DNA from 3 places in the Dyadobacter sp. BHUBP1 genome. Region 2 is predicted to be linked to each of the others. Evidence: riboswitches for the same ligand, from Rfam matches in the RefSeq annotation. Region 2 holds a riboswitch; each other region holds the start of a gene.

Region 1 (3,257 bases), on a different contig from region 2:
CGCTTGTATAGAAACAGTTGCCATTTTTCTTCCGCCACCCCTGCTTTGTCCATCTCGGCACGAGCGAGCGTGAAAAACAGGTCCGAAAGGCGGTTGATATAGGCCGGGATCGCTTCATGCACCTCATCGGTTTTGATCAGCGACACCAACCGGCGCTCTCCCCGGCGCATTTGCGTACGTGCGATGTGGCAAAGTGCCGATACCTCATTCCCGCCCGGCAGCAGAAAATAGTCCGAAGGCGAAGTCATAGCAGCTTCCAGCGCGTCGATCCACTCCTCACAAAAAGCGGCGCCATCCACCGGCATCGGGTTTTTATTCTCCTTTTTGGCATCCGATGGCCGTGCCAGGTGCGACATCATATCCATCAGGTCCTTTTGGATTTTATGCAAATTGGACTGCCATTCATGCCCGGCACCGAGCTTTACCCGTAAAAGCCCGATCGTCGAATTCGCTTCATCGAGCGTCCCGATGCATTCGATGCGCACATCGTCCTTGCTCACCCTGCTCCCGCCAAATAGCCCGGTGGTGCCTTTATCGCCCTTTTTGGTATATATTTTCATTTAATTAATTGATTTATAATAGATCAACTCGTGATTCGGTAATAGCTCCGGGTGGATAATACGGATCAGATCGGCCAGTACCAAATGCGGGTTTACCGCGCCGGACTCCCAGTAATCGTTGGCCCCCTGCGCATTCATGCGTTTGTTATAGCTGTAAATGTGATTGGTTTTAAATGCCTTGAAATCCGCATAACGGATATCTCGCGCGAGGACGTCCTTCTTCGTCTGTACATTTCCGATACTTACATTCAGCCAGAAGTCGGCCTGCAATGCAATGGGATAAACGGTTTCAAAACTGAGTGGCAAGCTTCCGGTTGCCTTTGTTCCGGACCAATGATACGAGGCGCCCGCGTCCTGGAAGAAGCGGTTTACGTAACTATCACCATTTGGAACATTCCACGCGTCTTTGGAATTCATTCCGGTAATCAGGCTCGGGCGCATTTTTAGATTTTGGGTCAGACGGGCCAGTCGTTCGTACTCTTGCTCGACGTTAGCGAACTTCCTATTCACTTCCCCTTCCTTATTGATCAACGCTGCCAGGAGTTTCACCCACTCCGCCCTACCCAGCGGCGTCGTTTCCACCCATTCCGAATTGACCATTACCGGTATCCCCGCCTGATGCAGTGATTCGTAACGGCTAACCTTCGAAACGGGGTTCCCTGTCGCCATAATGAGGTCCGGATGCATGCTTACCAGCAGTTCCTCATTGAGCCCCTGATCCTTTCCTACTTCGACAACCTTGCCCAATTTAATGCGATCAAGTACTTTGGCGGAAGAGACATATTTGAGGTTACCCATACCTGTAAGAATATCCTCACAATCCAAAAAGCCAATCAACCCGATGTGCAGTGACGACATTGCCACCATGCTTCGCACGGGAATTTCGATGAGCTGGCTGTCTTTGTACCCGATCGGTCGCGGCTTTCCACGTTGTACCAGCACATACGTGAGCGTGTCCGTCGATTTTTCGAACGGGCTCATGATCTTGACTACCTTGTAATATTTATGATAAGTAATTTTAAAGCCTTTGGCGTGGGCCACTTTGGCTTTTTCAGGAAACAGGTCGGGGCCTGAATAATGGGAATCGCCTTTTTCGTAAAGCGATGACGAAGTGCTGCAACTAGCCAACAAGCGGCACAGCAGCAGGGCTGCAAGTATTTTTCTGATAATCATGTAGTCACCGGCCTTTCTTCCGAAAGCCATATTAACAATGTTTGCAGGCAGGTCTTCTGACTCGTTCAGGTCGTTGGCGCCTTCCCGGGTTAGTGAGTGAATGAGTCAATGAATGAATGACTGAATGCTTTTTAATTACAAACATTCACTTATTCACTCATTCGCACATTCACTCATTGTAATCCCAGTGGCACAATTGCCAGGACCGTTAGTGAACTTACAGCAGCGGAGACTGTTCCGGATTCCCACCGGATTCCCTTTTAATCACGCATGACGCGTGTACCTGGATGACCGCAAAACTAGCAATATTTTATTGGTTATCATTGCAGAGTTTCATTTACACACACGCTTCATGCAACGCGACGACACTCTCTGGAAATCGATCCTGGAAGATATTTTCGAAGATTTCCTGCTCTTCTTCTACCCGAACGCAGCTTCCTATTTCGATTTCTCCAAAGATTTCGAATACCTCGATAAAGAGCTGGAACAATTATTCCCGCCGGAGGATAATTCGTACCAGACCCGCTTTGTAGACAAACTTGTAAAAGTGTATTGCCAAAACGGCGACAACGAATGGATACTCGTGCACATCGAGGTGCAGGGCTACCATGATCCCCATTTCAATCGCCGAATGTTTACTTATTACTCCCGGATACTCGATAAGTATGACAAACCTGTCACGGCATTCGCCATTTTCACGGAGAACAATGCGGCGTTTAGGCCTTGTGAATATTACAGGGAATTTATGGGAACGAGTATTTTGTACAGGTTTAACGCATTCAAAATCCTGGAACAAGACGAGCAGATGTTGCGGGAAAGTGACAATCCGTTTGCTGTAGTGGTGTTGACGGCTCTGATTGCATTGAAATGCAAACATATTACCGAGGACGAAATACTTGCTATTAAATTAACACTTGCCAGGAATCTTCTCGGCAAAGGATTTTCAAAGAGAAAAATCTCTAAGTTAATGAATTTTCTTCGCTACTATATCCGCTTTGAAAAGGTTGAAGCAATCGCTAAATTTGACCATATCATCAGTCACTTAACTAATCGATCGACGACAATGGGTATCGAAGAATTTCTGTTGGATAGAGCAAAAAAAGAGGGGGAGAACAACAAAGCAACAGAACTAATAACCAATCTATTAAGAGAAACGTCGTTCACAGTAGAGGTAATCGCACGTCTGGCGGGTGTATCGCCCGAATTTGTAACCGAAATCAAACTGGGCAAGACATCTCGACTGCCCAACTGACCAGGATAACTATCAGCACCATCGCCAAACAGGTCCGCTGATTGACACTTGCCGCTCTTGCGATTTCCTGCGGTTCAATTACCCGGTCATTCTCCCCGATAAACGGCTTGTCGACTACCTGCCCGTGATAGACATTCGCCCCGCCGAAGCGGCAATCCAAAATCCCAGCTAATGCTGCTTCGGGATACCCGGCGTTCGGGCTTTTATGTCTGTGCCCGAATTTGAAGACAAATCGCAATCCACGCCTGCTTCCTGTCACTAAAACCATCAGC
Region 2 (3,257 bases):
CGACCCGGTAGCTTCTCGATGGATTCCAGTAAGTCCAGTCTTTAATTCGGTTATGGTAAAAAGTTGCGGTGGTTCTTAGCGTGCCGCCGAAAGCCGCTTTAAATATCTGTTCAAGGCCGATTTCCTTATTCCAACCCGTTTCGGGGTGGACATCCGGGTTACCGAGGTCCTTCCAGTAGCGTTCGTTCAAAGTGGGCACCCGGTAGCTGCGGCCATAGGAGCCTTTCAAGGTAAGGTTGTAAAGCGCTTTTTGAATGAAACTATATTCCACACCAACCGACGGTGTGAACGGTGGATTGAAACCCGTAACGAGGCCCTGCCTAAGGTTAATGGAAGTAGTAATCCGCGCTGTCGGTTGCCAGCGGGTGAGCAGGAAGAAGTCCGTGCGGTTCTCGCTCGCTGGCGAGAGCGCGTATCCCGGTACGCGTGAACGATAATGCGTCCATTCTCCCCCGGTTTTAAGGTGAATAGGATTGATATTGTTGCCAAGATTTAGCAGAAAATCCTTTTCTATTCTCGAAGCGAACTTATCCGTTATTGAATGGTCGGGGTGGGAGAGGTCACCTTTGGCATAATCTATGATGTCGCGTACCCAGGCGGTGCGTAGCGTGAGCGTCCGGACCTGATAGCGGAACATCGTACGATAGGCCGTAGTTTGGGTCATTTCACGACCTTGGATATCGTCGGGCGTCAGCGTCAGTTTATTGTCGGTGAGCCAGATGTGTGCGGAAATTTCCTGGTCGTTTTGTCCGTGGAGGAACAGGTCCTGTACAATGCCTTTTTGAAAAGTTTCGGTAGGCAAGAGTGCGTAAGTGTTCCGGGTTGGTTTGGGGTAATCGTTGTTCATCCTGCCATAGTAAAGTGCCGTTTTCCCTGAGAAAGCCCATTGGTTGTTTAGTGGCACTAGATAGCGGATATCTGTTCGGCTCTGATGGTTATTGAAGCTATCATATTGTCCGCCATCAGACACATGAAACGGCGTTGCCGATGCGCGGCTGTCAAGCAAAATACTTCCGCCCACGGCATCGGAGCCCACAACACTCGCCGCGGAGCCGTACTGAACCGAAAGCTGGTCGAAACCCGCCACGGGAATGGTGGAGAAGTCCGTTTGTCCGAGGGTAGGCGCATTGATGTTGAGCCCGTTCCATAGGACAGCAGTATGGTTGGCGGAGGTGCCCCGGAACGAGGCGGTATTGAGCTGGCCCGGCCCGTAATTTTTAAATGCAATCGGGGTATAAGCGGATAACACGTCACCGATATTCTGATAGCGTACCTGCGCGAGCGAAGCGGAGTCGATGCGCTGGATTTTCAGGCCGCTCATAAATTTTTGAGGGACAAATCCCTTCACGATGACGGGGTCGAGAGCAATGGAGTCTTTTTGTGCATAAACCGGCAGTGTCAGCGCAAAACTTGCCCATAACATCCAGCATCCCACAAGTCTTAAGTTGGTAAACACTCTAAATCGCAATGATTGGCGGCGATCTTCTGTTTTTCCTCCGAAAACGGTCCGATCAAAATGCTCTGGCAGGTCTCCTGGCTCGTCTTTCGCACCCGGAGCCTTCCCGTCGCAGGACAGTGGCACGAAGAATCGGGCACGTGTTGGCAGACTTACAGTTGCGGGGACAGCTTCCGGTGCTAACGGAATTCCCTATTAAGCCTAATCGCTGACTAGAAGCAGCTTATGGCACCAAGCGGGTGCAAAGGTAGGTATTTCCCCCGACTTTCCGTTGTGTACGATAACCGCTATCTTTGCAGCAAATTCTGATTGCTTTTGGCCGCTTCTACTGAAAATTTCCCGACCGCATCCTCCCTGAAAGGCATTTACCTTATGCTCGGCGCCGCATTTTTTTTCTCGCTTACGTCGGCGATCTCGAAATGGCTGGGAAGGGAGTTCCATATTGTACAGCTGGTTTTTTTCAGGAACATTGTTGGGGTGGTTTTTATCATTAGCAGCATCTGGCAACGGCCGCTGAGGCAGGAGGGCGGAAAGTTGGGACTGCTTATTTTCAGAGGTGTAGTAGGAACATTGTCGCTGTACATGCTATTTTATGCAATCCAGACGCTTGGACTCGGCCGGGCTTCTACCTACCAATATACTTACCCAATTTTTCTGGCGCTTTTCTCCTGGCTGCTCATCGGAGAAACACTGAATGGCAAGGAATGGATGGCTATATTCGTTGGTTTTACCGGTATTCTGTTCGTGTTCCGGCCCGATCTTTCGTCGTCGCTGCGGGATAATGCATTAGGTTTGGGCAATGCACTGTTGACGGCCATTTCTTACTTGTCCATCCGCCAGCTTGGTGTCGTGTACGACACGCGCGCGATCATCCTTTCATTTATGCTCAGCGGGATTGTAATGCCTATTTTGTCGATGCTGGTCGGTACGTATTATCCTATGGAGCATTTGGATTTTCTGATAGGTACATTCAGATGGCCGGAGAATACCTGGCAATGGCTGGGTTTTCTCGCATTAGGGTTTACGGCGCTTTTGGGACAAAAAATGCTTACGCAATCATTTACTTACGATAAAGCCGGGCGCGTCGCTGTGGTGGGTTATTCCAATATTCTTTTTTCGGTGCTGATCGGCTTTCTGATGGGAGAGGCGATTCCGACGCTTTCTATGCTGACGGGCATGTTGCTAATCATTACAGGAGGCATTCTGGTGTCTCTGGCAAAAACTAAGAATGCTTAAAGCCGCTCATTGAATGCAAGCCGGTTCATGAAGGGATCGACTACCGTTACCGAAATGGCATTCCATGGCTCCTGTTCGAGTCCCGGGCGATTGTATTTGTATTGCTTTTCATTGAGTTCCTTGTGGAAATCACGCACGCCAGTGCATTCGATGAAGACTTTGGCGCCCGGTGTGCAATCGCCATGGTGTTCGGAGAGGTGGAGCGTCAGGTCTCCGCGCGAAACTTGCATGTAGAGCGGTGCATCGTCGGAAAACCGGTGTTCCCAGTCGACCTGGAAGCCGAGCCAGCCGATGTAAAATTCCCGTGCTTTGGTTTCGTCAAAAATGCGTAAAATTGGGATGACTTTGCTGGCTTCCATGTTATTATGCTTTGGCACCTGACGCGCAGTCCGTGCCATGATTTGTGAAAGAGATTTGTCTAAGAGCAAGAAATCTAAAAAATTACTATGAAACGACTCCTGTCAATACTGATAATATTTCCCGTAATGCTGGTATTCCTTGCCGGTTTCAAAGCCGATACGGGTAAAAGGCGTGCAGCCGCCGAAGGTATTCAGTGGCTGACCAT
Region 3 (3,257 bases), on a different contig from region 2:
CGAATGCCGGCCGAGCTTCCAGACGTCTTTCACCTGTATGCCTTTCCATGCATTATGTCCTTGTGCGGAACGGAATGGCACCACCGGTTTACCCGACACATTCTGGGTGTAGTTTTTGGTGTTCTCTTCCGAAGTATACACTTTCACGCTCGGGCTATGTTGCCCGACTTGCCCGGTTAATGAGATATCAAGCGCCTGACGATCAATATCCTTGGTGCTGGCTTCTGTACTGCCCGAGGACAGCTCTCCTGGTGATTCTACATCCCGCGCCTGGAATTGCTCCCCACACACATCCACCCGCCAGCGATCGTTGATCTGATAACCCAACCTTAACGCACCGGAAAAATAATGCAGCTTGGTGAACGGCCGCCGGTTGCCGTCACCGGTTGTTTCGTCGGTTTCAACGACGGGACGGTCGGTGTAGTTCTTTTGCGCATGTTTGTAGCCGAATGCATTGCGGAGCCAGTTATCCTCACCGATTTTGTAATCCTTGGATCTTTCCAGATAGCTGAATGACAAATCGTAATCCAGTTTGGAAGTAATATTGCCGCCTGTGTTGAGGCCGGCCTGTAATGTCTTGAAACTTCCATATTCCAGGAATGCATTGCCGCCGGGGGTACCTTTGGAGCGTTGGGTAATAACATTGATCACACCGCCCATGGCTTGCGAGCCGTACAGTGACGACGCGGGGCCTTTCAGTACTTCAATCCGTTCAACGCCATTCAGATTGATCTGGGAAAGGTTGGTTGCACCCGCCGGGCGGCCATCGATGAGCAACAGCGTCCGCTGGTTTAATCCTGAAAACTGCGGACGAAATCCCCTGATACCGATGCCGGAAGACAGATTGGGGTACTGGATCACATCCACCGCGGCTGCTTTTCGGACAATATCGGTCAGGTCGGCGGAGGGCGTCATCTGAATATCCTCTTTGGAAATAATATCCAGCTTCTGAGCGATCTTTTCCTTTTTGGTTTCAAAACGGGTGGCAGTTACCACGATCGGATCGAGCAGCTTTTTAGCCGTCGAATCCGCGTTGCTTTCCTGGGCGGATGCTGCCGACTGCGCTACGGTTGAAATGGCTAGTAGTGAGAGCAATAAGCCGCCGACTGAAATGTGGGCGGGGCGGTAGAATTGGGTATACATTGTTAGAATTGAAATGATTCAAAAAGAGTGATACCGCCGATCAGGATCGAAAATACACCGACCAGGTAGTTGACGATCATCAGAAAGCGTTCGCGCTTTCCGGCAAAACGGCCGATGGAAAAGGCGAAAAAATAGCCGTACGCTGACATGGAGAGGATAATGCCGATACTTTGCAGTACAATGATCCAAACGGCGGTCATGGCATCGCGGGCCGCGAGTGTAAGTGCCACTGCGCACGCCCCGCCCGTACCGGCAAGACCGTGCACCATGCCTACCCAGAATGAGCGGCTCACCCTGCGTTCGACTGGCGCCGGTACGGGGGCGTCTGTTTTGAAATTCCGGCGGATCGCCATAATGCCGAGCCAGATCATCAATGGGCCGACTAATAGCTCAACCTGGTCGGCAATGTGCAGCGACATCGTAGATTTGAGCAAAAGCACCAGAACGGCGAATAGAATTAGTGTGAGTGAATGCCCCAGCGCCCAGTGGGAGGATCGCCAAATGAGTTTCCATCGAATGGCCGGGTTCAGTGGGGTCACCCCCGGCTGGGCCGCTCCCGGCCGGACCGCTCCTGGGGCCGCACTATTGTTTTCTTCCGTGGCAAGAACCGAAACCGCAGCCATATGGTCGGGTTCGAAGGAATGCTGCACACCCAGGAGCAGCGAGTCAATAAGCAGATACTGGATCATTTGGATTTCCGCATAAATTAAAACATAACTTATGGGAGAATGCAGGGAGTAGCGCAGCCGCAATGCAGCCTGCCGTTTCCTCTTGCCTTTCTTCCCGAAAGCAAAACCGGATTATTCAACGGCAGGTCTTCTGGCTCGTTCAGCTCTTGCGCCTTCCCAGGAGTAATGATTGAATGACTGAATTTTGAATGATTGAATGATCGAATACTTTTTATTCAATCATTCAAAATTCAATCATTCAAAATTATATCCCAGTGACATCTTACAAGAACATCGTTTAGTGAACTTACAGCAGCGGGTACTGCTCCGGATTTGCACCGGATTCCCTTTTAATCACGCCGGGGGCGCGAACCAATGAATAGACAAAGCTAGGTGTTTTTGTTGGAGATAAGCCAGAAAAATAGCCGAATACCGCTAACTTTACGGCATTAAAAGTTCTTTAACATACTTCTCCAACAGGAAAAGGGATTGCGTATCAACGCATTCCGGGGGAATCGTCGGGGCCACCCATGTGGTGGAGTCACGAGCTGTCGCGCAACTGTAAAGGATTAATGATTGAATGACCGAATGACCGAATGATTGAATATTTACTATTCAATCATTCAATCATCGCACCGGCGACCCGGTCAGTTTTTCAATCATTGAACTAAGCCAGAACACCCATCCTTTTCCTTGTTGACAGTGCTTTCGCGGTATGAAGCAGGGTCTGGTTTGGATATTCGTCGGTTTTCGCCGCTTTGCGGTCCGACGCTCACCTGGCGTGTTGCTGCCTGGGGAGTTCCTTTCTGTTTTCTGCTGATTATTTTGCTTGTCTGTCAGCGCACATCAAATCTTGATTTTTCAGGCTGCTTTGATTTTCGAAGGACTGCGACTGCTGTGAATGATGTTCAGGACTTCAATACGTACCGGCTTGATACGGTAAATGACCAGGTATCTGCCATGTAGCAGGTTCGTTACATGCCGGTTTTAGTCGGAATGAAACGACAGATGGGATGATGAAGATATTCAGAAGAAAGCTGATTGAGTTTCTTGAACCATACGATTTACCTCCTCGTCGGTCATCGGCTGACCGGGAAGCGCGTAGTTGGTTTTCAATGTTTTGATTTTTCCCATAATCAAAAATGATAGGGATTTAACTCAAAAGAAAATAGGTGTCCAGAAGATAGTAACCTCATGACTAACCCAAAATCCAGTTTTCTAATCTCCGCGCCGTCCAGTAATTCGGGCAAGACTACTTTGACCCTCGGGCTACTGCGTGCGTTGCGGGAGCGAGGGCTGGGTGTGCAGGCGTTCAAATGCGGGCCGGACTATATCGATACGATCCACCATACGGCTGCCGCCGGTCGGCTGGGGTTGAACCTGGATACTTTTATGGCTTCGGAGGCGCATATGCGCGGCGTGTATACGCATTATGCGTCGCGTGCG

The links. Region 2 has a riboswitch for cobalamin ahead of ACQ4MZ_RS07315 (TonB-dependent receptor plug domain-containing protein). Riboswitches for the same ligand answer to the same signal wherever they lie in the genome.
Region 1: another riboswitch for cobalamin. It lies ahead of ACQ4MZ_RS23075 (ABC transporter substrate-binding protein); the one in region 2 lies ahead of ACQ4MZ_RS07315 (TonB-dependent receptor plug domain-containing protein).
Region 3: another riboswitch for cobalamin. It lies ahead of ACQ4MZ_RS23115 (hypothetical protein); the one in region 2 lies ahead of ACQ4MZ_RS07315 (TonB-dependent receptor plug domain-containing protein).

Annotation. Positions count from the first base shown of each region.
Region 1 is NZ_JBOBIH010000006.1:216,815-220,071, forward strand. It holds gene ACQ4MZ_RS23070 (cob(I)yrinic acid a,c-diamide adenosyltransferase) at 1-560, opposite strand, end outside; gene ACQ4MZ_RS23075 (ABC transporter substrate-binding protein) at 561-1,763, opposite strand; cobalamin riboswitch at 1,763-2,035, opposite strand; gene ACQ4MZ_RS23080 (hypothetical protein) at 2,086-2,985, shown strand; gene cbiB (adenosylcobinamide-phosphate synthase CbiB) at 2,951-3,257, opposite strand, start outside.
Region 2 is NZ_JBOBIH010000002.1:132,904-136,160, forward strand. It holds gene ACQ4MZ_RS07315 (TonB-dependent receptor plug domain-containing protein) at 1-1,456, opposite strand, end outside; cobalamin riboswitch at 1,507-1,707, opposite strand; gene ACQ4MZ_RS07320 (DMT family transporter) at 1,772-2,692, shown strand; gene ACQ4MZ_RS07325 (glyoxalase superfamily protein) at 2,689-3,090, opposite strand; gene ACQ4MZ_RS07330 (thioredoxin family protein) at 3,139-3,257, shown strand, end outside.
Region 3 is NZ_JBOBIH010000006.1:230,481-233,737, reverse strand. It holds gene ACQ4MZ_RS23120 (TonB-dependent receptor plug domain-containing protein) at 1-1,143, opposite strand, end outside; gene ACQ4MZ_RS23115 (hypothetical protein) at 1,146-1,832, opposite strand; cobalamin riboswitch at 1,936-2,203, opposite strand; gene ACQ4MZ_RS23110 (cobyrinate a,c-diamide synthase) at 3,006-3,257, shown strand, end outside.